DNA from 2 places in the Clostridium sp. 29_15 genome. Region 2 is predicted to be linked to the other one. Evidence: predicted binding sites of a transcription regulator. Region 2 holds the regulator's gene; the other holds the start of a gene.
What was found. Region 2 encodes Rex, which represses fermentation and respiration genes when NADH is low (regulators of the CRP and FNR family bind a similar motif). Its sites were predicted from a motif close to ATTGTTAANNNNTTAACAAT; they were not measured.

Region 1 (16,268 bases), on a different contig from region 2:
AAATTCAATGATTAAAAATGGAGTAAATCATCAAATGAAAACAGTATTAGTTTATGATGAAAGTAAAATTATTGAATTTGCCAATGAAATAAATAATTCAGTAAAGATTGAACCAAAGGATGCTACTATAAATATCAGTGCAGGTGCTATATCAATTTCTAATGAAACTGTTGGAAAGAAGATAGATGTGGATGCATTAGTTAATAAAATAAAAGAAAGTATTTCTCCAGATAATTTTGCAGGAAAAGCTATTGTTATTGAACTTGAGGAAAATGTACCAAGGGTTACATCAGCAGAATTACAAAAAATTAATGGTGTAGTATCAAGTTTTTCAGGTAGTTATGTGAATAACGCAACTGGCAGAGTTAACAATATGAAGATAGCTACAAATTCAGTTAATGGAACGCTTTTAATGCCAGGTGAAGAATTTAGTTATAATAAAGCAATAGGAAAAACTACACCAGAAAATGGTTATCAACAAGCTGGAGCTTATGTAGCTGGTGAAGTAGTACAAGAATATGGTGGTGGAGTATGTAATATTTCTACTATACTATATAGAGCTGCCATGAGAGCTAATTTAAAATCTTCATTAAGATATAACCATTCAATGATGGTAAGTTATGCAGAGCCAAGCTTAGATGCAACTGTTTATGAAGGAGAGATAGACTACAGATTTGTTAATACATATGATTTCCCTATATATATTGAAGGATATATGACTTCTAATACTATAGTATTTAATATCTATGGAAATAAAGAAAGTTTTGGAAACAACACTTATGAGTTAGTAAATGAAGTTATAGAAAAGCTAGATTATACTACAGAATATGTTAATGATAATACACTTGCAGAGGGAAGTAGAGTTACAACTGTAAATGGTATGGCTGGATATAGATCAAAAGCATATTTAGTTACATATTCAAATGGTGTTGAAGTGTCAAGAGAGTTTATTTCATCAGATTATTATGCACCAATGAATACTGTGGTAAAAGTAGGAACTAAAAAAGCAACTACTACAGAAAATTAAAATAATTAATTATACAAAAAATCGTTGTAAGTTTAATACATACAGCGATTTTTTATTTTGGTGAGTTTTTTGCACCATTTTTTCTTTGTTGTTAATAAGGACTTAAATAGAGAAATTATAAATTTAATTAAAATTAACATTCTGTAAAATGCTTTGACTAATAAATAATCATATAGTATTATAAAATTTATAGATAGATACATACATATATTAAAGTAAGAGACTTTCATTTTACTTTTTGGAGGGTGAATTCATTGAATTTAAATATAGTTTTATATAAACCAGAAATACCACAAAATACTGGGAATATTGCTAGAACTTGTGTTTTAACGGATTCTGTTTTACATTTAATAAAGCCTTTAGGATTTAGCATAGATGACAAGGCAGTTAAAAGATCTGGATTAGATTACTGGAAAGACTTAAAGCTTGAAGTGCATGAATCTTATGAAGATTTTATGGCTAAGTATGGAGAACAAAGAATATTTCTAGCTACAACTCATGGAGGAAAATTCTATAATGAAGAAAGTTATAAGCCAGGAGATTTTATTATGTTCGGAAAAGAATCAAGTGGGGTTCCAGAAGAAGTGCATAATGCGCATAAAGGTATACGAATACCAATGATAAAGACTAGTACAAGAAGCTTAAATTTATCCAATACAGTGTGTACAATAGCTTATGAAGCATTAAGACAAATGGATTTTCCAAATATGAAATAAGAAATGGGGGTACTGTTCATGGAAAAAATTAAAATTATAACAGATAGTACTTTAGATTTACCGGCAGAACTTATAAGAGAAAAAGACATTGAAGTGTTACCGTTATTAATAAACTTTGGAGAAGAAAGTTATTTAGATGGTATAGAAATTACCACGAAGGAAATGATTGATAAAATTGATGCTACAGGCGTTTTACCTACAACAGCTCAAGTAACTCCTAATAGATTTGAAGAAAGTTTTAAAAAGTATTTAGATGAAGGGTATAAAATAGTAGCCTTAACATTATCTTCAGACATGAGTGGAACATATCAATCAGCATGTATAGCAAAAGATATGTTAGAAAGTGATGATATTATTGTAATTGATTCTAGAAATGTTACATCAGGATTAGGATTATTAGTATTAAAAGCTTGTGAACTTAGAGATAAAGGTTTAGGAATAAAAGAAATTGAAGAGGGAATTATTAAAGCAATACCTAAGGTTAAGTGTTCATTAAATTTTGAGTCATTAGAAAACCTTGTAAGAGGTGGAAGACTATCAAAAACTGCAGGAACAATAGGTAGTGTGTTAGGCTTAAGACTAATTTTAGAAATAAAAGATGGTAAAATGTCTGTTAAAGATAAGGTTAGAGGAAGTAAAAAGGCTTTAAAGAAATTAGTATCAGATTTTGAAAGTGCTGATGTTGATTTTGACTCGCCAATAGTATTATTAGAACTTTTAAATGAAGATGTATACCAAGGGTTAAAGATATACTTCCAAGAAAAAAATATAAATTATATAGATGCTAAAGTAGGGTGTACAGTAGGTATTCACTCTGGAATTAAGCCTTGTGGAATATTTTTCTTTGAAAAATAAAAAAAAGCCATGAGGCTTTTTTTATACTGTTAGAAAATACATTACATATATCTAGAATAACCGTGGCAAAATATAGAGGGTAAATGGGGATTAGCCTTCTAATAAAAGAAACAAGAAGTTAGATAATAAAAAAATATATAAAATTTTACTATAAAGGGTTTAAAAATTCTAAATTCTGTTTTATAATAATATATGCGGGACACAAAAAGTTATAAGTGGGACGCTTTAAGACCAAAAGGAGGGCTAAAAGTGCAGGAAATATTATCAGTTCAGAAAAAGATAGTTCCTGAATTGGTTGATATCTTAGAAAAAAGATACAATATTTTAAAGACTATATATTTCAACCAGCCAATTGGTAGAAGGGTTTTAGCATCAGAACTTTCATTAGGTGAAAGAATTGTGCGTACTGAGATTAACTTTTTAAAAGAGCAGGATTTAATTGAGATAAATACTCTGGGAATGACTGTTACTGAAGAGGGTATCAGAGTAGTAGAACAATTAAACGATTTTATGCATGAGATAAAAGGATTAAACGACGTTGAGGAATTTATTAAAACATCTTTAGGATTAAAAGATGTAATAATTGTTCCGGGAGACGTGGAAAGTAATCCGTATGTATTAAAAGAATTAGGAAAAGCTGCTTCTAATTATGTAAAAGATATTATTAAAGATGATAGTATAATAGCTATTACAGGTGGAAGTACAGTTAAGGAATTAGTTGAAGCTTTCCCTAAAATAAATTATGTCTCCAATGTTCTTGTTTTGCCTGCAAGAGGAGGAATGGGAAGAAAAGTTGAAAGCCAAGCTAATACTTTGGCAGCTGCCTTAGCACAAAAAGTTAATGGGAGTTATAAATTGCTTCATATTCCGGAAAATGTTAGTTTAGAAGTCTTAGATGGGCTTTTAAAAGAAAAGCAAATCAAAGATGTCATAGATTGCATTCATAAAGCAGATATACTTATATATGGTATAGGAAATGCTATTCATATGGCAGGGAAAAGAGGAGCATCTGAAGAATTTATTGAAGAGCTTAAAAAAAATGGCGCAGTAGGCGAAGCGTATGGATGTTATTTTGATAAAAATTCAAAAGTTGTATCTGAAAATACTACCATTGGTATAAAAATAAATGATGCAAAAAAAATTAATACACATATTGCTGTAGCAGCTGGAAAAAATAAAGTAGAAGCTATAATAGCAGCTGAAATGAATGATAGTAATGCAGTTCTAGTAACTGATGAAGCAGCAGCAAATAAGATAGTGGAACTGATGAAAGCTCAAAATTAATGTTGTTTTAAAATTTTTATTTTAAATATATTATATTTATTATTTAGGAGGTAATTGTAATGGTAAGAGTTGCAATTAATGGTTTTGGACGTATAGGACGTCTAGCATTTAGACAAATGTTTGGAGCAGAAGGGTATGAAATAGTTGCTATCAACGATTTAACAAGCCCATCAATGTTAGCTCATTTATTAAAATATGATTCAGCACAAGGTAGATACGCTTTAGGAGATACAGTTGTTGCTGGAGAAAACTCAATCACTGTAGATGGAAAAGAAATAAGAATCTACGCTGAAGCAGATGCTTCAAAATTACCATGGGGAGAAATTGGTGTTGACGTAGTATTAGAATGTACTGGATTCTACGTATCAAAAGCTAAATCTCAAGCTCATATCGAAGCAGGTGCTAAGAAAGTTGTTATATCAGCTCCAGCTGGAAATGACCTTCCAACAGTTGTATTCAACGTAAACCAAGATATATTAACTGCTGAAGATAACATAATCTCAGCTGCATCTTGTACTACAAACTGCTTAGCTCCAATGGCTAAAGCTTTAAATGACTTTGCACCAATTCAATCTGGTATAATGTCAACAATTCACGCTTACACTGGAGACCAAATGATCTTAGATGGTCCTCAAAGAAAAGGTGATTTAAGAAGAGCTAGAGCTGGTGCTGTTAACATAGTACCTAACTCAACTGGAGCTGCTAAAGCTATCGGATTAGTTATTCCAGAATTAAACGGAAAATTAATCGGATCTGCTCAAAGAGTACCAGTTCCAACTGGATCAACTACTATATTAGTTGCTGTTGTTAAAGGTGAAAATGTAACAGTAGAAGGAATCAATGCTGCTATGAAAGCTGCTTCAAATGAATCATTTGGTTACACTGAAGAAGAATTAGTTTCTTCAGATATCATCGGAATCAAATACGGTTCATTATTTGATGCAACTCAAACTATGGTATCTGAAATCGGAGAAGGATTATACCAAGTACAAGTTGTTTCATGGTATGACAACGAAAACTCATACACTAGCCAAATGGTTAGAACTATTAAATACTTCGCTGAATTAGCTTAATTTTAATAGATAATTATATATGGATTTAGATGCTTATAAAAGCACTCTTATAAGATCCTAAACAGGGTCCGGTCTCTAAGGCATACTTATAAGACCGGGCCTATTTTAAAATTATAGATAAAACTATAAAAATTTATGAGGTGAAAAGAATGAGCTTTAATAAAAAGACAATTGAAGATGTTCAAGTTAAAGGTAAAAGAGTTTTAGTAAGATGTGACTTTAACGTACCATTAAAAGATGGAGTTATAACTGATGAAAATAGATTAGTAGGAGCTCTTCCAACAATCAAATACTTAATTGAAAATGGAGCTAAAGTTATACTTTGCTCACACTTAGGAAAAGATGCATCTAAGAGCTTAGCACCAGTTGCTGTAAGATTAAGCGAAATGTTAGGTAAAGAAGTTGTTTTCGCTAGAGACGAAGAAGTTGTTGGAGAAAACGCTAGAAAAGCTGTTGCTGATATGAAAGACGGAGATGTTGTATTATTAGAAAACACTAGATGCAGAAAAGAAGAAACTAAGAACGGAGAAGAATTATCTAAGGAATTAGCTTCTTTATGTGACATTTATGTTAACGATGCATTTGGAACAGCTCACAGAGCTCACTCATCAACTGTAGGAGTAACTAACTACGTTGATACAGCTGTATGTGGATACTTAATCCAAAAAGAATTAAAGTTCTTAGGAGAAGCTGTAAACAATCCAGTTAGACCATTCGTAGCTATATTAGGTGGATCTAAAGTTTCTGATAAGATTGCTGTTATCAACAACCTTTTAGAAAAAGTTGATACAATAATCATTGGTGGAGGAATGGCTTATACATTCTTAAAAGCTCAAGGATATGAAATAGGAACTTCTTTATGTGAAGATGATAGATTAGATTATGCTAAAGAAATGATAGCTAAAGCTGAAGCTAATGGAGTTAGATTCTTATTACCAGTAGATCATAGAATAGCATCTGAATTTAAAGATGTTGAAGCTACTGTAACAGAAGATCAAAACATACCAGCTGGATTCATGGGATTAGATATTGGACCTAAGACAGAAGCTTTATATGCTGATGCAGTAAAAGATGCTAAGACAGTTATATGGAACGGACCAATGGGAGTATTCGAATTTGAAAACTACAATAAAGGAACAATTGCAGTTGCTAAAGCTATGGCAGATGCAGATGCTACAACAGTTATCGGTGGAGGAGACTCAGCTGCTGCTGTTAACATCTTAGGATTTGGAGATAAGATGACTCACATTTCTACAGGTGGTGGAGCTTCACTTGAATTCTTAGAAGGTAAAACTTTACCAGGAATCGCTGCTTTAAATGATAAATAATTATTTAAATTAATAATTAATAATTGATAATTTATATATGAGGTGAAAATAATGAGAAAAGCAATCATCGCTGGAAACTGGAAAATGCACTATACTCCAGAAGAAGCTGTTAAATTAGTAAATGAATTAAAACCATTAGTAAAGGATGCTACTTGTGATGTAGTAGTTTGTCCTACTTTTGTATGCTTAGATGCAGTATTAAAAGCTGTTGAAGGGTCAAACATTAAAGTTGCTGCACAAAATATGCACTTTGAAGAAAAAGGAGCTTTCACAGGGGAAATAGCTCCAGGAATGCTTGAAGCTATGGGAGTTAGCTATGTTGTTTTAGGACACAGTGAAAGAAGAGAATACTTTAACGAAACTGATGAAGCCTTAAACAAAAAAGTTAAAGCTGCATTTGCTCATAACTTAACTCCAATCCTTTGCTGTGGAGAAACTTTAGAAGAAAGAGAAAATGGAACAACTAACGAAGTTGTTGGAGCTCAAATAAAAGCTGATTTAGAAGGTTTAGCACCAGAATTAGCAGAAAAGGTTGTTGTAGCTTACGAACCAATCTGGGCTATAGGAACAGGTAAAACTGCTACTGATGAACAAGCTAACGAAACAATTATGGCTATCAGAAATATTTTAGCTGAAATGTTTGGAAAAGAAGTTGCTGACAAGATAAGAATCCAATACGGTGGATCAGTTAAGCCAGGAACAATCAAAGCTCAAATGGCTATGTCTGACATAGATGGTGCTTTAGTTGGTGGAGCTAGCTTAGTTGCTGCTGATTTTGCACAAATAGTTAACTACTAATTATAAAGTTAAGGAAGCCTTAGGGCTTCCTTTTGTATATTAGTGTAAATTAAGAAAAAGATAAAAATTATTAATTCATAGATAAACATTTACAAAAATAGTTATTTTATTGTTATACACATATAATTATAGTATAATAATTATGAATTAAATTAAAGATAATAAATATAGATAAATTTATTATCTTTAATTTATTTAAAGCATTAATTGATGAACTTTACAATAATTTGTTTTATTGTATAAAAAATGATTTACGATATTTGGAGGGAATTATGGCTAAGAAACCAGTAATGTTAATGATATTAGACGGATTTGGAATAGCTCCAAAAGGCGATGGAAATGCTGTTGAAGCAGCAAAAAAAGAAAATTTTGATAAATTAGTTGCTAAATATCCACATAGTGAATTACAAGCAAGTGGAATGGCAGTTGGTTTACCTGATGGACAAATGGGCAACTCAGAAGTTGGACACTTAAATATAGGTGCAGGAAGAATTATATACCAAGAATTAACTAGAATTACTAAAGAAATTCAAGATGGTGGATTCTTTAAAAATGAATCACTTTTATATGCAATGAGTAATGCTAAAAAGAATAATGCAGCTTTACACTTAATGGGATTATTATCTGATGGTGGAGTTCACTCTCACATCGATCATTTAAAAGGTTTATTAAGATTAGCTAAAGAACAAGAAGTTCAAAATGTATATGTTCATTGTTTCATGGATGGTAGAGATGTTGCTCCAGGTTCAGGAATTGAATTTGTTAAAGATTTAGAAAGCTATATGGCTGAAATAGGTGTAGGACAAATAGCTACTTTATCTGGAAGATACTATGCTATGGATAGAGATAATAGATGGGAAAGAGTTGAACTTGCATATAATGCTATGGTTCTAGGAAAAGGTGAAAAAGCAACTAGCGCTGTGGAAGCTTTAGAAGCATCTTACCATGACAATAAATCAGATGAGTTTGTATTACCATGTGTAGTAAACGAAAATGGTAAAATTAAGAATGGAGATTCAGTAGTATTCTTCAACTTTAGACCAGATAGAGCTAGAGAAATAACTAGAGCTATTAATGATAAGGTATTTGATGGGTTTAAGAGAGAAACTTTAAATTTAGTATTTGTTACTATGACTCAATATGATAAGACATTAGAAGGTGTTGAAGTTGCTTATAGCCCACAAACAATTACTAATACTTTAGGGGAATATGTTGCAAGCAAGGGATTAAATCAATTAAGAATTGCTGAAACTGAAAAATATGCTCACGTAACATTCTTCTTCAACGGTGGTGTTGAAAAAGAAAATGAAGGTGAAGATAGAGCGTTAATTGCTTCTCCAAAGGTTGCTACTTATGATTTAAAACCTGAAATGAGTGCACCAGAAGTTACTGAAGAATTAATAGCAAGATTAGATTCAGGGAAATATGATATGGTTATCTTAAACTTTGCAAATCCAGATATGGTTGGACACACAGGAGTTTTAGAAGCTGCTAAAAAAGCTATTGAAGCAGTGGATGTATGTTTAGGAAAAGTTGTAGATAAAGTATTAGAATTAGATGGTACTGTATTTATAACAGCTGACCATGGTAATGCTGAAGTTATGATTGATTATTCAAATGGTAAGCCATTTACAGCGCATACTACTGATCCAGTACCATTTATATGGGTTTCAAATCATACTGAAGGTAAAACTTTAAAGAATGGTAAATTAGCTGATATAGCTCCAACTATGTTAAATGTAATGGGATTAGAAGCTCCAGTTGAAATGACAGGAGAAAATTTAATAATTTCTAAATAACAATAATAAAAGAGTAAGATATTTTAATAAACACCTTACTCTTTTATATTTCGACAAACTTTGATAATCAAAATATTTGACAATAGAACTAAAATTGATATAATAATATTAAAGAAACAATCTAATGTTTTAGGAGGGTATTATGACTATTAAGATAGTAACAGATTCATCTTGTGATTTAGGTATTGATTTTGTAAAAAAAAATAACATAGAGTTTGTTCCATTATTATTAAATTTAGATGGTGAAAATATAGAAGATGATTTAGGCAAGAGTTTAGGATATAGAGAATTTTATGATAAATTAAGGGAAGGTAGTATGCCTAGTACTTCACAAATAAATATTTATACTTTTGAAGAAAAGTTTAGAGAGTTATTAAATGAAGGATATGAAATATTATATGTAGGTTTATCTTCTGCTTTAAGTGGAACTTTTAATAGTGCAAATATGGCTAGAAATAATATATTAGAAGAAAATCCTAATGCGAAAATATCTGTAGTTGATAGTTTATCAGTAAGTATGGGTGTTGGAATGTTAGTAAAAAAATCTTGCGATATGATAGAGGAAGGTAAGGATTTAGAATATATTACAACATGGATTGAAGAAAATAAAAATAAAGTCATTCATTCTATATTAGTAGATGATTTAAAACATTTAAAAAGAGGGGGAAGAATATCGGCATCTACAGCAGCGGTAGGATCGTTATTAAATATAAAACCTATACTTAAAATAGATAATAATGGAGCTGTTGAAGCTACAGAGAAAATAAAAGGAAAAAAGAAAGCACTAAAATATTTAGCTACAGTTGTTAAAGAAAAAGCTGTAAATATCGAAAGTGAAACATTATATATAATGCATGGTGATGCGTTAGAAGAAGCTCAAGTATTAAAAGATATAATTTTACAGGAATTAAATTTTAAAGAAATAAAAATACAATATATAGGAACTGTTATAGGAAGTCATGGAGGACCAGGAACTATTGCAACTATATTTTGGGGTAATGAAAGATAAGTGAATTTAAATATTAATTTAGCAAAATTAATTATGTTTTTGTTAAATTAATATTTTTTTTATAAATAAAAATAGTTACTCACCGATAATAAGAAGAGAAGTTACTTAATTTATAGGAGAGTTTAAATGAAAAAGAAGACAATAAGTTTAAGATTTATTATTACTTTTATAATAGTTATGTTAGTTGCTATAATTTTATTTACATCAACATTACTTAATTATATAACAGTAAAGAAAAGTGTATCTAAAGAAGTTGAGGATAAGGCCAAGCTTACATCTAAGCAATATTCAGATGAGGTAAAGGAGTGGTTAAATGAAGAAATAGGAGTATTAGAGGAAATGTCTAGAACTATTTCTGTTGTGAATAATTTTGAAAATTCTTTTATAAAAAATTATTTAAAAAAACAAGGAGATGAAAAAGGTTTAACATTTTATATGTCTTTAGTTAATGGTACATATATTGGGAGTGATGATTGGATACCTGATTCTGATTATAATACATTAGAAACAGAATGGTATAAAAGTGCATTTGACAAAAAAGATACAGTAATAGGAAATCCATATGTAGACTCTGCAACAGGAAATATTATAATAACTATTTCAGTACCTATAAAAAATTCAGAAAATACAGAAGAAATACTTGGAGTATTGGCTAGTGATATAAATATATATAATTTACAAGAAATAATAAGTAAAAAGTCTATGGGAGAAAAGGACTATTCATTTATAGTGGATAAAAATGGAATAATAATTACACATAAAAATGAAGAATTTATGACAGGTAAAAAAGAATTATCATCTATAAATTCAGGAAGTTTAATGAATTTTGTAAATGATATAAAAAAGAATGATTCAGGTATTGTGAAATCTGTAGATTACGATAATGTTAAAAAATATTTTGCTTATAATACTATAGAAGGAATGGATTGGATATATGTTATTGCTATTCCAGAAAGCCAACATTTAAATAGTATTAATATTCTTTTAAAAACTTCAATAAGTATTTTTGTAGTTTCAGTAATAATAACTATAATTATTGGATATTTTGGCTTGACTTTAATAGTTAATCCTATAAAAAGATTGCAAAAAGAAGCAGCACTACTGTCAGAAGGTAATTTTAGTGGAGTTATTAAAAATACTTCAAGAAGTGAAATAGGAGATTTAATTAATAGTTTTAATACTATTAATGAGAAGCAAAGTATATTTATAAATAATCTTAAAGAGATAGTTAAAGAAACTAATGAAAAGAATAGTGAATGTAAAATTGAAATGGATAAGATATCAGAATCAGCAGGTGAAATAAAGAGTGGTATTGAAAATATAACTGAAGGAATTAATGAACAAGCTAAAGATATGATTAATATGGTTGATGAATTAAATAACCTAGCTGATGGAATTGTTAATATTGAAGGTATGTCTAAAGAATTATTAAATATGAGTGATTTAGTTAAAAGTAAAAATTCTGAATCTATTGAGCTTATTAATAATATCAAGGAAAATATACTGGCTAATTTAAATAGTGCAGAAAATTTAAATGAAGGGATTGTAAACTTATCAGAAAAATTTAATTCAATAAATAATATTACAAATACAATAAGGGGAATTGCTGAACAGACAAATCTTTTAGCATTAAATGCAGCAATAGAAGCAGCAAGAGCTGGAGAACAAGGCAAAGGGTTTTCTGTTGTAGCAGATCAAGTAAGAGAACTTGCTAATCAATCATCGGAATCAGTGAATGAAATACAAGAAATAATAAAAGAAATATCATTATTAGTATCTAATGTTAGAGGAGAGGTAACAGAAACTTTAACAATTGCTAAAAATTCAGATGAACAAATTAATAAAACTATGGGTGAATATGAGCAAATTGTAAAAACTTCTGAAAATCTTATATCTGAAATATATAAAGTAGGTAATGAAATTAAAAAGGTAAATGAAAACCAAAAAGAAGTCATGACTAATGTTGATAATACTGCACAAATAACAGAAGAGCAATCAGCATATATAGAAGAAATTAATGCTATAATACAAAATCAAACAGAATCTATTGAAGAAGTTAAAAATGTAGTTTATGAAATAAATGAGATAAGTAATATCATTGATGAAAATGTATCTAAGTATAAAACTAGAGAATAAAAAGTAAATATAAATAGTAGATAGGAATAGTATAATGTAAGTAAGTATTTCGTTTTAGGTAGGTATAATGGTTAGGACATATGCATACTCAGCTAATTTTGATAAAGAATTAGAAAAACTTTTTAGAGAAGCAAAATTTTTAGGGGAAGGTCATAATGGAATAGTTTATGAACTTCCTGAAAATAAAGCTGTTAAGATATTTACTAATAAAGATATATGCAGGGAAGAAGCTAAAATATTATATAAAGTAAAAAGGTCTAAATATTTTCCAAGAATTTTTAGGTGTGATAGATATTATATACTTAGAGAAAAGGTTAAAGGAAAGAGACTTGATCACTATATTAAGGAAAATGGAATGTCTAAAAAACTTGTGATGAATTTATATAAACTTATCAATGAAATGAAAAGATTAAAGTTTTCTAAGTTAGATGCAAGGTGTAGAGATATATATGTTGATGAAAATGAAAATTTAAAAGTAATAGACCCAAAGCAATGTTATACAAGAAAAGTTTCATTTCCAAGGCATTTAATGAAGGGGTTAAAAGGAATAGATTATTTAGATATATTTTTAAAGTATATGCGAGAAATTGATTATGAAAGTGCAAAGAAGTGGGAAATGAAATTTGAAGAGTACTGCAATGAAGAAGAATAAAGAGATGGACTGTTTGTTAAAAGAACAGTCCATTTTTCATGCTGATAAATTTATGAATATTATTTTATATTTATGAAAAAAATAATGAAGTAGTTTAAAGTGATTATTATTTTTTACATAAAGGAGGAAATATTCATGAAAAATTATGTTGAAATAGTAGATGTAGTTGCTAGGCAGGTATTAGATTCAAGGTGTTTTCCAACTGTAGAAGTAGAAGTTTATCTTGAAGACGGAACTATGGGCAGAGCGGCAGTTCCTTCAGGAGCATCTACAGGTATTTATGAAGCAGTAGAATTAAGAGATGGGAACAAAGACTACTTCATGGGAAAAGGTGTTTTAAAGGCAGTAGAAAATGTTAATGATACTATTAGCGAAGAATTAATAGGATGTAACGTATTTGATCAAACTTATATTGATAAAATATTAATAGAACTTGATGGAACTAGCAATAAGGGGAAATTAGGAGCTAATGCTATCCTGGGAGTTTCCTTAGCAGTGGCACATGCAGCAGCAAATTATTTAGGAATACCACTATATCAATATGTAGGAGGAGTTAATGCTAAAGTTCTTCCAGTACCTATGATGAATATAATAAATGGTGGTTCACATGCAGATAATTCTGTAGATTTACAAGAGTTTATGATAATGCCAGTAGGATTTGATTCATTTGATAAGGCAGTTCAAGCTTGTGGAGAGATTTATCATTCTTTAAAGAAAACATTAAATGATAAAGGATATTCAACAGGTGTAGGAGATGAAGGCGGTTTTGCACCTAACTTAAAATCAAATGCAGAAGCAATTGATGTTATTTTAGAAGCTATTACTAAAGCAGGATATGAACCAGGAAAGGAAATCTTTATTGCTATAGATGCAGCTTCATCTGAATATTATAAAGATGGTAAATATGTATTAGAAAATGAAGGCAAGACTTTAAGTGCCACTGAAATGGTAGATTTCTTTGAAGAGTGGGTTAATAAATATCCAATAATTTCAATTGAAGATGGTATGGCAGAAGAAGATTGGGAAGGTTGGAAGTTACTAACTGAGAGATTAGGCGATAGAGTTCAATTAGTAGGCGATGATTTATTTGTTACTAATACAGATAGATTAAGTGATGGAATATATAGAGGAGTTGCTAATTCAATACTTATTAAATTAAATCAAATAGGAACTCTTACAGAAACATTAAATGCTATAGAAATGGCAAATAGAGCTGGTTATACAGCAGTTATTTCTCATAGAAGTGGTGAAACTGAAGATACAACTATAGCAGACCTTGTTGTGGCAGTAAATGCTGGACAAATAAAGACTGGTGCCCCTGCTAGATCTGAAAGAGTAGCAAAATATAATCAATTAATAAGAATAGAAGAAGAATTGGATGATGTTGCTGAATATAGAGGTAAAAAGGCATTTTTTAATTTGAAGTAATTTAAAAAGGCATTTCAATTTTAAGAAATGCCTTTTAAGTTATGAAAAGTAAAGAAAATAAATGACAGAATATGTAGCTTGCTTGTAATTTATAACTTATTATGGTATGATTAAACCACATAATTAAGAGGAATTACATATGGGAGGTGCACCATGTTAACTAAAATTTTATTTGCAATTGAAATTGTAGTAGGATTAATTGTTGTAGTATCAATATTAATGCAAAAAAGTAAAGCTGATGCTTTAAGCGGACTTATTCAAGGAAGTAAAAATGAAACTTTCTTTGCTAAAAATAAAGGAAGAACAAAAGAAGCATTATTAGCAAAGGTTACAATGATTTCAATGTTATTATTTGCTATTAATACAATAGCTTTAAACGTAGTTAAATAGATTATACATAGATCGCTATAAAGTATAGTGGTCTATTTTATTGTTAATAATTAAAGTAGGATAAAATATATTAAAGAATATAAGTTTATATGAATAAAATATAGATATAAAAATGGAGGAATAAATTTATATGGGAATAAAAGAAACATTGTTAAGCTTCATGAGAGAAGAAGCTTACAGGCCAATGGATATTCAAGAGCTTGTAGCTGTTTTTGATATAAGCAAGAATGAATATACAGATTTTAAATGGACTTTAAAGATAATGGAAAAGGAAGGACTTATCGTAAGAACTAAGAAGGATAAATTTGCAGTTCCAGAGAGAATGGGATTAATAACAGGAAAATTACAGGTACACAAAAAGGGATTTGGGTTCTTAATTCCTGAAAATGAAGGTGAAAATGATGTATTTATACCAAGTTCATGTATGAATGGTGCCATGAATGGTGATAGAATATTAGTTCAAATTACGAGAGATGATTTAAATGGCAAGAAAAGAGAAGGAGAAGTTGCTGAAATACTAGAAAGAGCAAATACAAAAGTTATTGGAGTTTACGAGGAAAGTAGAAACTTTGGATTTGTAGTACCAGAAGATACAAGACTTACACAAGATATATTTGTTTCTAAAAAAGATAGCAATGGAGCAAAACATGGAGATGTGGTAATAGTCAAAGTTGTTAAATGGGCAGATAAGAGAAGAAGTCCAGAGGGAGTAATAACTGAAGTATTAGGTAAAAAGGGTGAAAAGGGTCTTGATATATTAACAATAATCAAAAAGCACGGACTTCCAGAAGAATTCCCAGAAAAGGTTTTAAAATATGCTGAAGGAATATCAGAAGAAATAGATCCAGCTGAAATTGCTAGAAGAAGAGATATAAGAGATTTAAGAATGGTCACTATTGATGGAGAGGATGCCAAGGATTTAGATGATGCTGTATCTATCGAAAGATTGGCTAATGGCAATTATAGATTAGGGGTGCATATTGCTGATGTTTCACATTATGTTAGAGAAAAAAATCCACTAGATAAAGAAGCTTTAAAAAGAGCAACTTCTGTATACTTAATAGATAGAGTTATTCCAATGCTTCCTAAAAAATTATCAAATGGTATATGTTCATTAAATCCAAATGTAGATAGACTTACATTAAGTTGTTTTATGGAAATAGACCATAAGGGTAAAGTTCTAGCTCATGAAATTGATGAAACAGTAATTAAAACAAACGAAAGAATGACTTATACTGATGTAACTAAAATATTAGAAGGCAAAGCTGATGAAGAGCTATTAAATAAATATGATTATTTAATAGAAGACTTTAAGACTATGGAAGAGTTGTGCTTAATTTTAAGAGAAAAGAGAAGAAAAAGAGGAGCAATTGACTTTGATTTTGAGGAATCAAAGATAGTGCTTAATGAGCTTGGACGTCCAATTGATATAAAACCATATGAAAGAGCAATAGCTAATAGAATAATAGAAGAGTTTATGCTTGTATGTAATGAAACTATTGCTGAAAATATGTATTGGCAGAATTTACCGTTCGTTTATAGAGTACATGAAGAGCCAGATGATGAAAAGCTTCAAAGATTTAGAGATTTTATTTATAACTTAGGATATACAATTAAATCTTCACAAGAGATACATCCAAGAGCTCTCCAAGAAATCTTAGAAAAGGTTCAAGGTAAACCAGAAGAAACAGTGGTAAGTACACTTTTACTTAGAAGTATGATGCAAGCTAGATATTCACCAGAATGTGCAGGACACTTTGGTTTAGCAGCACA
Region 2 (16,268 bases):
AGCATTGAACCCATCATACAAACCTGTGCCCCTGCTGCTAAAGCCTTAACTATATCTCCTGAATACTTTAATCCACCATCAGCAATAACAGGAACACCATATTTTCTTCCTTCTTCTACACAATCCATAACTGCTGTTAATTGTGGAACACCTACACCAGCAACTATTCTTGTTGTACAAATTGATCCTGGTCCTATACCAACTTTAACACAATCAGCTCCCGCTTCAACTAAGTCTCTTACAGCTTCCGCTGTAGCAATATTACCTGCTATTATTTGAAGTTCTGGATAAACACTCTTTATTTTTCTTACACCTTCAATAACACCTTTACTATGTCCATGCGCTGTATCAAGTGTAATAACATCTACTTTTGCTTTTACTAAGGCTTCAACTCTTTCCATCATATCGTTAGTAATTCCTACTGAAGCTCCACATAAAAGTCTTCCTTTACTATCTTTTGCTGCATTAGGATATGCCTTTGCCTTTTCAATATCTTTTATAGTAATTAATCCTTTTAAATTGTTATCATCATCTATTAAAGGAAGTTTTTCTATTTTATGCTTCTTTAAGATTTCTAAAGCTTCTTCTAAAGTAGTTCCTTCCTTTGCTGTTATTAATGGGCTCTTTGTCATTACTTCATCAAGTGTCTTATCATAGTTTGTTTCAAAAACTATATCTCTATTAGTTATTATTCCAACTAATTTAGTTCCTCTTGTTACAGGAACTCCTGAAATTCTATATTTAGCCATTAATTCTAATGCTTGTCTTACTGTGTTATCTTCATTTAAGAATATTGGATCAGTAATTACGCCATTTTCCTGTCTCTTAACTCTATCTACTTCTATAGCTTGTTCTTCTATAGTCATGTTCTTATGGATTATACCAATTCCGCCTTCTCTTGCCATAGCTATAGCCATTTTAGATTCAGTAACAGTATCCATACTTGCACTCATTAATGGTATATTTAATGATATTTTCTTTGTTAATTTAGTTTTTAAACTAACTTCATTAGGTAAAATTTCTGATTTGTTTGGTACTAATAACACATCATCAAATGTGTAAGCAGTTTTAATAATTTGAGCCATTGTTATTCCCTCCAAATATATAAAAATATGTAATAATTGCTAATATAATCTATTTAATTGTAAAAAAAAGCACATTAACCTTTAAGTAAGGTTAATACGCCTAATAATCTTAAACTTATTCTATAAGATATAAAGACATTTAATCTTACTTATAGTCGGAAATTAATGGTTTCCGGTAGAAACGCCCTGCCATATTCAGGGTATATATAAGTTTTCATAATGTTTGTTGCCTTGCGATTTTTTTTTTAATTATAGAGTATTTACTTTATATTGTCAACATTAAAACAACTCTAGCAAATCTATTTTTCTCCACTTTTGACATATCATAATTTACCCTATTATAATTACCACCATTGATGATACCTATAATCTAATGTTGCTAGTAAAAGCTTCCCTCATTATATAATAAAAATGCTATATTTTCATCAATGATATATACCAGTTAATTATTTCTGTACTATATAATAATGAAATAATTGCTCCTATAGCTAAGTATGGACCAAATGCTATTTCTGCTTTTCTTTCCTTAAACTTTAATATCAAGAATATGCTAGCTATAATTCCTCCTAAAATAAATGCTATAAACAAAGCAAGCATAAGCCCTTTAATACCTAAAAATAATCCTATAATTAAAGCAATCTCAATATCACCTTCTCCCATACCTCCAGTAAAAAATACTATTGCTCCAATAACTATTACTCCTAAAGCTCCAGCTAACAAATTTTCCCAGGGTATTTGCCATGAAATTAATAAATCTATTATCTCTATAAAGACAAAGGCTCCTATCCCAAAGATGGTAGTGGATTTATATATGTAGTGTGTTTTTAAATCAATACCTGCAATAACTATTAAAAGAGAACTTAATAAAAACCCTTTTAATGAATCAATTGAATTTCCATAATTACAGTATATAAGAACATATAATAATGAATTGAGCATTTCAATAAGAGAATATTTAATAGATATCCTCTTGCCACATCCTCTGCATCTCCCCTTTAAAAATAAATAACTTAAAAGAGGAATTAAGTCATAGCCCTGCAATTTATAGCTACAAGTGGTGCAATGAGATGATGGAAATATAATGGATTCTTCTCGTGGAATTCTATAAATACATACATTTAAAAAACTACCTATACATAATCCAATAATTGCAATGAATATAATCTCCAAATATATAACACTTCCTTTATATTTATAATAATTATTAAAATTATTAACATTTTAGTAATAATTTATAATGTATTAAAAATAAAAACTTTAATGAAAATATAAAAAAACACCAAACAATTTTACTTGCTTGGTGTTTTTTTATATTAATACATTCCATCCATTCCCATTCCTGGAGCTGGTGCTGGAGCTTCCTTTTGTGGAATATCTACTACAGCAGCTTCTGTTGTTAAGAATGTAGATGCTACTGATGCTGCATTTTGAAGTGCTGATCTTGTAACCTTTGTTGGATCAACAATTCCTGCTTGAAGCATATTTACATATTTATCATTTAATGCATCATATCCAATTCCTGCTTCACTGTATTTAACTTTTTCAATGATTACTGAACCTTCAAGTCCTGCATTTATAGCAATTTGTCTCATTGGCTCTTCTAGAGCTTTAACAATTATATTTATACCTACTTGTGTATCATCAACTTCTGAAGTTAATTCTGCTACTTTATTAATTGCATTTACATAAGCAGTTCCACCACCTGGAACAATTCCTTCTTCCACAGCTGCTTTTGTAGCTGCTAAAGCATCTTCGATTCTTAGCTTTCTTTCTTTTAATTCAGTTTCTGTAGCAGCTCCAACTTTGATTACTGCAACTCCGCCTGAAAGTTTTGCTAATCTTTCTTGAAGCTTTTCTTTATCAAATTCAGAAGATGTTTCTTCGATTTGAGTCTTTATTTGATTTATTCTTTCTTTAATAAGTGATTTTTCACCTTTTCCATTTACTATTGTAGTATTTTCCTTAGTAACTTTTACACTTTCAGCTTGACCAAGCATATCTAAAGTTACTTCCTTTAAATCTCTTCCTAATTCTTCTGATATAACTTCTCCACCTGTTAAAACTGCTATATCTTGTAGCATTTCTTTTCTTCTATCACCGAATCCAGGAGCCTTAACAGCAACACAGTTAAATGTTCCCCTTAACTTATTAACTACTAATGTAGCCATTGCTTCACCTTCAACATCTTCTGCAATGATTAAAAGTTTTCTACCATTTTGAACTATTTGTTCAAGTATTGGTAAAATTTCTTGTATGTTAGTAATCTTCTTATCAGTTATTAAAATTAATGGGTTATCAAGTAATGCTTCCATCTTTTCAGTATCAGTTGCCATATAAGGACTTACATATCCTCTATCAAATTGCATACCTTCTACTACATCTAATTCTGTTCCCATAGATTTAGATTCTTCTACAGTGATAACTCCTTCATTTCCTACTTTTTCCATAGCATCAGAAATAAGAGTTCCTATTTCTTCATCAGCTGCTGATATGGCTGCAACTCTTGCAATATCTTCCTTACCAGCTACTGGCTTTGATATATTCTTTATTTCTTCAACTGCCACATCCACAGCTTTTCTTATACCACTTCTTATAAGTATTGGATTTGCACCAGCTGTAACATTCTTAAGTCCTTCTCTTATTATAGCTTGTGCTAAAAGAGTAGCAGTAGTAGTACCGTCTCCCGCAACATCATTAGTCTTTGTTGCCACTTCCTTAACTAATTGTGCACCCATATTTTCATATGGATCTTCTAATTCTATTTCTCTTGCTATAGATACACCATCATTTGTGATTAATGGTGAACCAAACTTCTTATCTAATATAACATTTCTTCCTTTAGGTCCTAATGTAACCTTTACTGTATTAGCTAGCTTATCAACACCAGATTGCATAGCTCTTCTTGCTTCTTCTCCAAATTCAATCATTTTAGCCATAATAATTATCCTCCTTTTTATTCAACAATTGCTAATATATCATCTTGTCTTAATATTATATATTCTTCTCCAGCAACTTTTACATCTGTTCCTGCATATTTTGAATATAAAATCTTATCTCCAACTTTTACGTCCATTTCTACCCTTTTGCCATCTACAACAGCTCCTGGACCTACAGCCATAACTTTAGCTTCTTGTGGCTGTTCTTTAGCTGTACCTGTTAGAACTATACCACTCTTTGTAGTTGATTCAGCCTCTAGTTTCTTTATAACAACTCTATCTCCTAATGGTCTAATATTCATTTAAAAATACCTCCTATCACTTTTGTTAGCACTCACCATCTCAGAGTGCTACTATCTATATTTTTATAATATATCCTTTTTCCTTACTTTTCAAATATTACTTTTTTTATTATTGCCTTTTAATGGTTAAATATAACTTAATATTTAAATTTATATTTTATTTACTCTATGTTTCTTATCATTCCTTCATTTTTTAAAATTTTATATATTTTACATTTAAAGTAAATCTTTTGATGTATATTTCTATCATAAGATTTATATTTTCTAAATCACTTATTTACTATAACTTTTCTCTCAAGATTAATGTCTTTAAATTTTTCTAACTTTTCATTTTTTATTACCGCTTTTATAGGAGATCCATTATTTATCTTAACAAAGGCTGCCTTAGCTTTAGCAGGTGTAACTATTGTTCCAGCTCCATTTATACATCCACCTTCACACATCATACCTTCTATAAAATTACCTGAAAGTCTACCTGCTTTGGCCATGGTCATTGTCTTCTTACATTCTAAACCTGAAACTTTTACTGGCTTGAAGTCAATGGTTGCTCCACTATCTTTAACGTAATTTTCTATAGCTGCTGTCAATCCTCCTGACATACCAAAGTTTCTACCAAATACAGAACCATCAGTAACATCATCTTCCTCACATTCATATGGATTAACTGCAAAGGCAGCGTATAATGCTAAAAGTTCTTCAAAAGTAAGTACATAATCAACAGCACCTTCAACACCATTTCTAATAGCTTCTGCTTTTTTAGCTGTACATGGTCCTATAAATACTATTTTTGCTTCTGGATCTTGTGCCTTTACATATTTAGCTGTTGCTACCATCGGTGATACAGTACCTGAAATCTTTCCTACTTCAGTAGATACTGTCTTTTCAATAAAGCTTAAAAATCCAGGACAGCACGAATTAGTCATATATTTATCACCATTTTCCATTCTTTCAATAAACTCATTGCTTTCATGAACAGTTACTGCATCAGCTCCTAAAGCAGCTTCTATCATATCCACAAAACCAAGCTTTTTAATGGAATTTCTAATCTTACCATAATTCATTGCTGCTCCAAATTGTCCTGTAATTGCTGGTGCTACTATGGCATACATTCTTCTTCCTCTACCTAACCTCTTAGCCACTGGTACTATCAAACTCTTATCAGAAATAGCACCAAAAGGACATGCTGTCATACATGCTCCACAATTTACACATTTTTCTTCTTTTATCATTGCTCTTCTATCTTCAGGATTAATATCCAAAGCTCCAGTAGGACAAGATCTCTTACATGGTCTCATAACTTCCGATATAGCATCATATGAACATGCTTTTTTACACATTCCACATTCTCTACATAGCTCTTGATTAATATATGCCTTTCCATTAACAATGCTTATTGCACCAAAATTACATGCTTCTTTGCATCTATGAGCAATACAATTTCTACATGAATCTGTTACATTATACTTATTAATTGGACATCTATCGCAGGCTGCCTCAATAACATACATTATTTGTTCATCTGGCCTTATATCAACAAGCTTATACTCAACCTTATCTCCATCAGCTAAACATCCTGATGCAAGCTTTGCTCTTTCTAAAACTATAGCTCTTTCTTTATATACACAACATCTATATGTGGGCTTATTCCCTTTAATAACTTCATATGGAATCTTTTCAATATTATTTAAAGTTACACTATCTTCTTTAGCAAGTTTTGCTACTGCTGTTAGAACCTCATGCTTAAGTTTTTTAAGTTGAGTTTCAAATTGAAACATATCTTTTCCCCCTATCAAATCCTTCTCAATACTCCACATAATATTATACTACATTTTGTTAATTTATTATATATTTTCATAATTATGTAATTTAAAACTATAAAAAATAGTCAATACACTAAATATATTGACTATTTTTACCAATTATACATTAATACTATTTTCTCTTGCATAATAGAATAAATATTGTTGCGCTAAACCTGAAAGTTCACCAAATTTCTCTCTACCAAATACTCTTATCTTATTTAATGAAACATCTGGTGCAACATAGAAATGAATCATTGCTCTCTTAATCCATACATCTACTGGGAAAGCAGACTTTTTCCCCATAGAGAAAAGCATGATGCAATCTGCCACCTTAGCACCTACTCCTTTAAAAGCTTGTAATGCAATATGACATTCATCTGTTGGAAGTGACATTATATACTCTAAATCATACATCTTTAATTCATCAGTTAACTTTCCTGATTTCTTTGCTTCTAAAGCCCTATTTATATTATAAATTGTATCAATTATGTATTTACTTCTGAAAGATGCTCCTGTTTCTTGTATATCTTCAAGTGTTGCTTTCTTTAATTGTTCTGGTGTTGGAAAAGCATGATACACTTCACCTTTATACTCTATCTTATCACCAAACTTTTCTGAAATTTTCTTAATAGTCTTCATTATTGAAGGAATACTGTTTCTTGCTGAAATAATAAAACTGATTACCATTTCAAAAGGATCTTGGTTTAATAATCTTATTCCATAACCAAATTCTATAGCTTGTTTTAATAAGTCATCCTTACTTAACTCTTCTTTTAATGGTCCATACTCTGTATTTAAATCAAAATAATTTTCCCATATATTTTTGAAGTCATCCATATTAGTATTGTGAATTATTACCTGTTCATCTTCTTGAGTAATCTCTATTACTCTCCTATTAGACACAACTATATAATCAGTATCAGTAACTCTCTGCCATCTAAAGCACTGTCCACATTCCAATATTTGTTTAATGTTAAAATTCTTAACACCTTTTATTATCACTGAATCATTTGACTCTATTATTTCTCTATAATCCATAAAACACCTCATCCTTTGCTCTATTATTTATATTTTATCTTTAACTAATATCTTGATTATTACTCAACAACTTTTATAAGCTATAAATAATACAATTATCTATTAACAATAATTATTTCTTATATTATAACGTAAAAAAATAAAAGTATCAAAAATAGAGATATAAAAAATGCTGCTAATTGATAATTAAGTAGAAAACTCATAGAGTTTCTTTAAAATATAAAAAGGAATTTCCCCTTAAGGAAACCCCTCATTAATTTTTAATTCTTAATTATTATTGATAATTAAAGAATCCTCTTCCGCTCTTTCTTCCAAGCCAACCAGCTCTAACATATTTTCTTAATATATTACTTGCTCTATATTTTGTATCTCCTGTTTCTTTATATAATACATCCATAATAGCTAAGCATACATCAAGACCAACTAAATCTCCTAGTGCTAAAGGCCCCATTGGGTGATTTGCACCATATTTCATAGCTGTGTCTATATCTTCTGCTGAAGCAATTCCTTCTTGAAGGATAAATGATGCTTCATTAATCATTGGAATAAGTATTCTATTAACAACAAATCCTGGAGCTTCTGCAACTTCAACTGGATTCTTTCCTATAGCTTCTGATAATTCCTTTACAGTATTAAAAGTTTCATCTGATGTAGCTATTCCTCTAATAACTTCAACAAGTTTCATTACTGGAGCTGGATTGAAGAAGTGCATTCCAATAACTTTATCAGGTCTCTTAGTAGCTGAAGCCACTTCAGTTATTGATAAAGAAGATGTATTGGAAGCTAATATTGTGCTTTCCTTACAAATACCATCTAATTCTGCAAATATAGATTTTTTAATTTCCATATTTTCTATTGCTGCTTCTACAACTAAATCACAATCTGCTGCTAAGTTCATATCAGTTGTTCCTGATATTCTTGAAAGAACTACTTCCTTTGTAGCTTCATCCATTTTTCCTTTAGCAACTAATTTACTTAAGTTTTTATTAATTCCAGCTAATCCTCTTTCAACAAATTCATCTTTTATATCTCTTACAATAACTTCATAACCTTTTTGAGCAAAAGCTTGAACTATTCCTGCTCCCATAGTTCCAGCACCTAAAACAAAAATCTTTTCCATTCAATTCCCCTCCATAACTTTTAATGAATAATGAAAAATTATTGATAAAATTCTAAACTAGTTTTTTCTTCATTTTTAATTTTTACGCTTCTTGAATTTCTTTTAATTGAGTAATCATTTCTGGTATTACTTTATTTAAATCTCCAACTATTCCATAGTCAGCAACATTCATAATTGGAGCTGTTTCATCTTTATTAATTGCTATAATCATATCTGAATCTTGCATACCAGCAACATGTTGAATAGCTCCTGAAATACCACAAGCTACATATATTATAGGTTTAACAGTTTTTCCTGTTTGTCCAACTTGATATGCTGCATCTATCCATCCTTTTTCAACAGCTGCTCTAGATCCAGCCACAACACCACCTAAAATATCAGCTAACTGTTTTAATAATCCAAAATTTTCTTCAGAACCTACTCCTCTTCCCCCTGAAACTATTACCTTAGCTTCACCGATATCAATTATTTCTTTATTAGCTTTAACTATTTCTAAAACTTGAGTTCTTATATCTGAAGATTCTATTTGAACTTTAACATTTTTCACAACGAATTCAGTATTCTTTTCAGTAGATTTAGCAAAAACCCCTGGTCTTACAGTGGCCATTTGAGGTCTATGATCTGGGCATGCAATTGTAGCCATTAAGTTACCACCAAAAGCTGGTCTAGTAGCTAATAAAGCACCATTACTAACTTCTACTGCTAATGAAGTACAGTCAGCAGTTAACCCTGTTGATAATCTTGCAGCTACTCTTGGCCCTAAATCTCTTCCAATAAATGTAGCCCCAATAAATATAATTCCTGGCTTTCTTTCATTTGCCAAATCACAAATTACTTTTGTATAGCCATCAGTTGTATAATGTTCTAATTCTGGACTTTCAGCCACAAGTACTTCGTCAGCACCATGTTCTCCTAAAGTAGATGCTAATCCTTCTACATTATTTCCTAATAATATTGCTGTAAGCTTAACTCCTAATTCATTTGCAAGTCTCTTTCCCTCTCCTAATAACTCTAAAGAAACTTTTTGTAATTTACCTTCTCTTTGTTCAGCAAAAACCCAAATACCTTTATAATCTGCTATATTCATTTTTCAATTCCTCCCTTAAGCAATCCTAGATATAATGCTTTTCCTTTAATTTACCTAAAACATATGAAACTGCTTCTGGTGCACTTTCCTTTACCACTTCTCCAGCACCTTTAGCTTCTTTAGTCATAGATTTCTTAACTTTAGTTGGAGATCCCTTTAATCCTATTTGTGATGCATCAATATCAAGATCATTTGCTGTAAATACAGTTATTTCTTTATCCTTAGTGGCAAATATCCTTCCAACATTCATATATCTAGGATGGTTTAATTCAGCTATAGCAGTTAAAAGTACTGGAGTTTTAACCTTAATTATTTCATATCCATCTTCTAATGCTCTATTAACTAATAATCCATCACTTTCTACTTTAACATCTTGTACATATGTTACTTGAGGTATTTCTAAATGTTCAGCAATTTCAGGACCAACTTGTGCTGTATCACCATCAATAGCTTGTCTACCTCCAAATATAACATCATAATCTAAATTTCTTATGGCTGATGCTATTGTTCTTGATGTAGCTAATGTATCAGCTCCACCAAAAGCTCTATCTGTAATTAATATTGCCTCATCTGCACCCATACATAAAGCTTCTCTTAAAGCATCCTTTGCTTGAAGAGGTCCCATGCTTATTACTGTAATTTTTCCTCCATGACTTTCTTTTAAGCATAGTGCAGCTTCTAAGGCATGCTTATCCTCTGGATTTATTATTGAAGGAACACCTTCTCTAATTAATGTTCCTGTTTTTTGATCTATTTTAACAACAGTTGTATCTGGAACTTGTTTTAAACAAACTACTATATTCATTATTTTAAGCCTCCCTTAATTACTTTAATAAGCTTCCTGAAATAACCATCTTTTGAACTTCAGAAGTTCCTTCATAAATTTCAGTAATCTTAGCATCTCTCATCATTCTTTCCATTGGATATTCCTTAGTATATCCATATCCACCAAATAATTGAACAGCCTTAGTTGTAACATCCATAGCTACCTCTGCTGCATATAATTTTGCTCTAGCAGCATCTACTGAATATGGTTGTTTATTTTCTTTTAACCATGCAGCTTTATATACTAAGAATCTAGCAGCTTCAATTTTTGTGCTCATTTCAGCAACCATCCATTGTAATCCTTGAAATGCTGATATAGGTCTACCAAATTGTTTTCTTTCCTTCATATATTTAATAGCTTCCTCTAAAGCACCTTCTGCAATTCCTAATGCTTGAGCAGCTATACCAATTCTTCCTCCATCAAGAGTTTTCATTGCTATACCAAAACCTTTTCCTTCTCTACCAATTAAATTTTCCTTTGGAACTACACAGTTTTCAAATATAAGCTCTGTAGTAGAAGATGCTCTTATACCAAGCTTGTCCTCTTTCTTTCCTATTGAGAATCCTAGGAAGCCTTTTTCAACAATAAATGCTGATATTCCCTTAGTACCCTTTGATTTATCAGTCATGGCAAATACGATAAATGTATCAGCTACGCCCCCATTAGTGATAAATATCTTAGAACCATTTAATATATAGTTATCTCCATCTAATACTGCTGTAGTTTGTTGTCCTGCTGCATCTGTACCTGCTCCTGGTTCAGTAAGTCCAAATGCACCAATCTTATTTCCTGTACATAAGTCTCTTAAATATTTTTCTTTTTGTTCAGGAGTACCATTTTCATTTATTAATGAAGCACAAAGTGATGTATGTGCTGAAAGAATAACTCCTGTAGTAGCACAAACTTTTGATAGCTCTTCCACTGCTAGGATATAAGATAATACATCACCACCAGCTCCACCAAATTCAGTAGGGAAAGGAATTCCCATCATTCCTAACTCTCCCATTTTCTTAACGTTTTCCATTGGAAATCTTTCTGTTACATCTATTTCAGCAGCTATTGGTTTAACTTCATTAACTGCAAAATCTCTAACCATTTGCCTAACTAATTCTTGCTCCTTAGTCAATGTAAAATTCATACTTTTACCTCCCATAAATTGCCCTTATACATACTTAAACACATTTATTTAAAACAAATTATTATTTATTTTGGAAATTCTTTTCTCTTCTTTCTAGAAATGCACTCATTCCTTCTTTTTGATCTAAAGAATCAAAGCAGCTTCCGAAATCCCCTGCCTCTATTTCTATAGCCTTATCTATATCCACTTGCATACCTCTATTTATAGCATCCTTACATGTTTTAACAGCTATTGGTGCATTGGAACATATAGCTTTAGCCATAGTTCTTGCTTCATCCATTAATTTATCTAAAGGCACAACTTTATTTACTAATCCTATTGCTAATGCTTCATCAGCTTTTACCATTACACACGTATAGATTAATTCCTTTGCCTTTCCTTCACCAACAAGTCTTGGAAGTCTTTGAGTTCCACCAAACCCAGGAGTTATACCAAGTCCTGCCTCAGGTTGCGCAAACTTAGCTTTTTCAGATGCAATTCTTATATCACATGCCATTGCAAGTTCACATCCTCCTCCTAAAGCAAATCCTGAAATTGCTGCTATGACAGGTTTATCTAAATTTTCAAGTCTTCTAAATACTTTATTACCTAGTAACCCAAACTCCTTTCCACCTTTTGAATCAAGATCTTTCATTTCTGAAATGTCAGCACCAGCAACAAAGGATTTTTCTCCTGAACCAGTTAAAATTACACAGTAAATCTCTTTATCATTTTCTAAATCTTCTATCACTGCATTTAACTCTTTTAAAGTTTCAGAGTTTAAAGCATTTAAAGCTTTAGGTCTGTTTATTGTTACAATAGCAATATTACCCTCTTTTTCTAAAAGAACATTATTAAATTCCATAGTTGCCTCCCTATACATCAATCCCACATACTATTTGTTAATTATATAACAAATATCAACAAAAAAATTTATACCTTTTATAAAGTGAATCTTAATTTAATTCTTAATTACACTCTAATTATAATAACTTTTTTTTACATTTGCAACTTTATTTTCCATTCACTAACATAAAAAAAGAACAATATTACTATTGATCTTTTCTATGATTTCTTATTTATTCATCTGATAAACTAAAGTTAATAAACTTTCAGATAAATGAACATTTTCTACCTTAACAGTTTCTGGTACATGAAGATCTATTGGTGCAAAGTTCCATATGCCTTTAACTCCACCATTTACCAAAACATCACATACTTTTTGTGCATTTATTCTAGGAACACAAAGAATTCCCATATCTATATTATTTTCTTCTAAATATTCTTTAAGTTCATCTATATCTTTTATTTCAACATCTCTTATTCTCATACCTACTAGTTTTGGATTTGCATCAAAAATTGCTGTTATTCCAAGACCTATATCTGTAAACCTACTATAATTTGCTATTGCCTGCCCTATATTTCCTGCTCCAATAAGTACTGCATTATATTCTTTTCCTACACCAAGAATAGTTCCTATTTGATTATGCAACTCTTTTACATTATATCCATAACCTTGTTGACCAAAATCTCCGAAGTTATTTAAATCCTGTCTTATTTGAGAAGCAGTAAAACCTATTTTTTCACCTAATTCTTTTGAAGATATCCTATCAACATCATTTTTGACAAGTTCTCCTAAATATCTATAGTATTTTGGCATTCTTTTTATTACTGCCATAGAAACATTTTTCTTCTTTTCCATAGTATATTCTCTCACTTTCCTATATTTTACCTAACATTATGATAATTTAATTATCCTAAAAATATATTTTCTATTACCCTGTATCTCCCATAACTTTAAATACTTTGATAATATAATAACATACTTTTTTTTCTAAATCTATATTCCCTCATACATTTTCAAAATTTAACCAACAATTAACTCAACTATTTCTATAAGCTTATTTTAAGCATTTTTTAAATATATATTATAAAAATAAAGACTTATGTATAACGTAGCAGATCCGTTATACATAAGTCTCCCTAGCTAAATATAAAGCCAAATGCCTAAACAAACGGCTCTATATAAAGATACAAAATAATTTTGTATGCATCCCTATGCCTAAAATGTTCTCGACTTTCTTTATTATAGTTAAGTTGATGATTTTTGTCAATATTTATCGAAAGCATCTAGTAGAGTTAATTATGGCAATTATGGTTACTCCTACATCTGCAAATACTGCTGTCCACATATTAGCTATGCCAAATGTTCCAAGTACCATAACTAATATCTTTATTCCCAGTGCAAAAACTATATTTTGCCATAATATTTTATTAGTTTTCTTTGACACATTTATTGCATCTACTAAAGCATTTATATCATCTTTCATTAATACTATATCTGCTGCTTCAATAGCTGCATCTGATCCAATCCCTCCCATGGCAATACCTATATCTGCTCTTGCAAGTACAGGTGCATCATTTACTCCATCACCTACAAAAGCAAGTTTACCATTCTTATTAGATCTTTTCAGAAGTTCTTCTACTTCCCTTACTTTATCTAATGGTAGTAACTCTGAATGAACTTCATCAATATTAATCTTTTCTCCAACCTTGTATGCCGTCTTTTTATTATCACCTGTAAGCATTACTGTCTTTTTAACTCCAGCTTTCTTTAGATTTATTAAAGCTTCAACTGCATTCTCCTTAATCTTATCTGAAATCACTATACTACCTTTAAATTCTCCATTTATAGCACAATATACTACTGTTCCTATTGAATCCACTTCATTATATAAAATATTAAATTCATTCATTAACTTTGAATTCCCTACAAGCACTTCTTCATTATTTATTACAGCTTTTATTCCGTGTCCTGATATTTCTTTATACTCTTTTATAACTTCCTTATCTATTTCTTTACCATATTCTTTTATGATAGAAATAGCTATTGGATGATTAGAAAAACTTTCAGCCATAGCTGCTACTTCAATAAGTTTTTCTTTATCAATGCCATTAGTATTTATTTCTGTAACACTAAATACTCCTTCTGTTAAAGTACCAGTCTTATCAAATACAACAGTTTCTAAATCTTTTAATAGTTCTAAATAGTTACTACCTTTAACTAGTACACCTTTTTTTGAAGCTCCACCTATACCTGCAAAGAAGCATAAAGGTACTGAAACAACTAAAGCACATGGACAAGAAACAACAAGAAATACCAATGCTCTATAAAGCCAGGTTGAAAATAAAGCATCCTTTATAAATATTGATGGTACTACAGCTATTAATATTGCTAAAGCTACAACTATAGGTGTATATACTTTTGCAAATTTAGTTATAAATTTTTCTGTATTGGCTTTTTTATTTGCTGCATTTTCTACCATTTCTAATATTCTTGAAACTGTAGATTCACCAAATTTTTTAGTTACTTTAACCTTTAATACACCATTGGTATTTATTCCACCTGATAATATTTCATCATTAACTGCAATTTTTCTAGGAACTGACTCTCCTGTAAGTGCAGAAGTATCAACAAAACTTTCTCCTTCAACAACAATGCCATCTAAAGGAATTTTTTCTCCTGGTTTAACTAAAATCACATCTTCAACCTTCACTGTTTCAGGTGATACTTTTTTTTCTTTTCCATTTATAATAAGATTTGCATAGTCAGCTCTTATATCCATAAGTGATGATATAGAACTTCTAGATTTATTAACAGCATACCCTTGAATAGTTTCTCCTATTTCATAAAATAACATTACTGCTACAGCTTCTGGATATTGATTGATAGTAAATGCTCCTATAGTTGCCACAGTCATTAAAAAGTTTTCATCAAATACCTGTCCTTTGGCTATATTCTTAATTGCTGTAAGAACAACTTCTCCACCTATTAATAAATAACTAGCTCCAAATAATATTAATCCTAAGGTTCCTTGGAAATCACCAATTACAGCAATTAAATATAATATTGTACCAATTATAAGGGTTGGTTTTACTTCAAATTTTGCCCTTTGTACATTTGTTTTTCCAGAGACCTTTTTTTCTACTTTAACATGAGGTTCTAATGCTTCAACTATCTTTTTAATTTCATTTATGGCATGCTCTTCCTTAACTTTTCTTTCTAGCTTTACATTTAATGTTGTAGTTGTAAAATTTAAATTACTTTCTTTTACTCCTTCCATCTTGCCAACTTTTTCTTCAATCTTCCTTGCACAATTAGCACAATTTAATCCTTCTAAAGTCAATTGCAATTCTTCTTTGTTTTCCATAACCATCCTCCCTTTTATTCGCTTATATGATTTAATCCTGCATCATATATGTGTTTTATATGCTCATCGTCTAATGAATAATAAACCACTTTTCCTTCTCTTCTAAACTTAACTAATCTAGCTGACTTTAAAACTCTAAGTTGATGAGAAATAGCTGATTGAGTCATATTTAAAAGACAAGATAAATCACATACACACATTTCTGATTCAAATAGTGCACATATTATCTTAATCCTTGTTGTATCTCCAAAAACTTTAAAAAGTTCTGCCAAATCATATAGTGTTTCTTCTGCTGGTAATTTATCCTTAACTCTTACTACAATATCTTCATGAATTATATTTCCATTACAATTTTCAATTTTTCTTTCATTATTTTCCATAACTGCACCTCTTTTTCATATGAATAATTGTTCATATGTTTATATTTATATATTATGCTTGTTACCTTCTATTGTCAACAATTTTATATATTTTTTAAAAAAATTGTTACTACTAGTATTCCCTTTTAAAATAATGATTAAAAAATTATTATATATTAATAAGGAAGCCCATAAACTTCTGGGCTTCCTTATTACTTATTTTGAACTTTTTTATACAAAACTATTATTTTTAACAATTGTATAATTACTGTAGGCATAATTGCACAAAATATTAATAACAAATACTGATTACCCCTTAATGACACAACATTAAAAACCTGCTTTAAAGGTGGCATAAACAAAACTATACTTAATAAAAGCACTC

Region 1: BHW04_RS02555 (phosphoglycerate kinase) is a predicted target of Rex. The motif match lies at 5,069-5,088, and genes of this name have one in related genera.

What each region holds. Positions count from the first base shown of each region.
Region 1 covers NZ_MNRT01000018.1:21,883-38,150, forward strand. Annotated here, with positions in the region: gene BHW04_RS02530 (VanW family protein) at 1-1,027, shown strand, start outside; gene BHW04_RS02535 (tRNA (cytidine(34)-2'-O)-methyltransferase) at 1,282-1,743, shown strand; gene BHW04_RS02540 (DegV family protein) at 1,762-2,598, shown strand; gene BHW04_RS02545 (sugar-binding transcriptional regulator) at 2,848-3,882, shown strand; gene gap (type I glyceraldehyde-3-phosphate dehydrogenase) at 3,942-4,955, shown strand; gene BHW04_RS02555 (phosphoglycerate kinase) at 5,105-6,283, shown strand; gene tpiA (triose-phosphate isomerase) at 6,335-7,081, shown strand; gene gpmI (2,3-bisphosphoglycerate-independent phosphoglycerate mutase) at 7,354-8,880, shown strand; gene BHW04_RS02570 (DegV family protein) at 9,023-9,889, shown strand; gene BHW04_RS02575 (methyl-accepting chemotaxis protein) at 10,016-12,025, shown strand; gene BHW04_RS02580 (hypothetical protein) at 12,093-12,677, shown strand; gene eno (phosphopyruvate hydratase) at 12,813-14,105, shown strand; gene secG (preprotein translocase subunit SecG) at 14,259-14,495, shown strand; gene rnr (ribonuclease R) at 14,626-16,268, shown strand, end outside.
Region 2 covers NZ_MNRT01000021.1:95,574-111,841, reverse strand. Annotated here, with positions in the region: gene guaB (IMP dehydrogenase) at 1-1,085, opposite strand, end outside; purine riboswitch at 1,218-1,315, opposite strand; gene BHW04_RS03745 (prepilin peptidase) at 1,500-2,255, opposite strand; gene groL (chaperonin GroEL) at 2,399-4,021, opposite strand; gene groES (co-chaperone GroES) at 4,039-4,323, opposite strand; gene BHW04_RS03730 (4Fe-4S dicluster domain-containing protein) at 4,593-6,098, opposite strand; gene BHW04_RS03725 (DNA-3-methyladenine glycosylase family protein) at 6,243-7,163, opposite strand; gene BHW04_RS03720 (3-hydroxybutyryl-CoA dehydrogenase) at 7,438-8,283, opposite strand; gene BHW04_RS03715 (electron transfer flavoprotein subunit alpha/FixB family protein) at 8,366-9,370, opposite strand; gene BHW04_RS03710 (electron transfer flavoprotein subunit beta/FixA family protein) at 9,396-10,175, opposite strand; gene BHW04_RS03705 (acyl-CoA dehydrogenase) at 10,195-11,334, opposite strand; gene BHW04_RS03700 (short-chain-enoyl-CoA hydratase) at 11,396-12,178, opposite strand; gene BHW04_RS03695 (redox-sensing transcriptional repressor Rex) at 12,389-13,015, opposite strand; gene BHW04_RS03690 (heavy metal translocating P-type ATPase) at 13,431-15,524, opposite strand; gene BHW04_RS03685 (ArsR/SmtB family transcription factor) at 15,539-15,904, opposite strand; gene BHW04_RS03680 (calcium-translocating P-type ATPase, PMCA-type) at 16,096-16,268, opposite strand, start outside.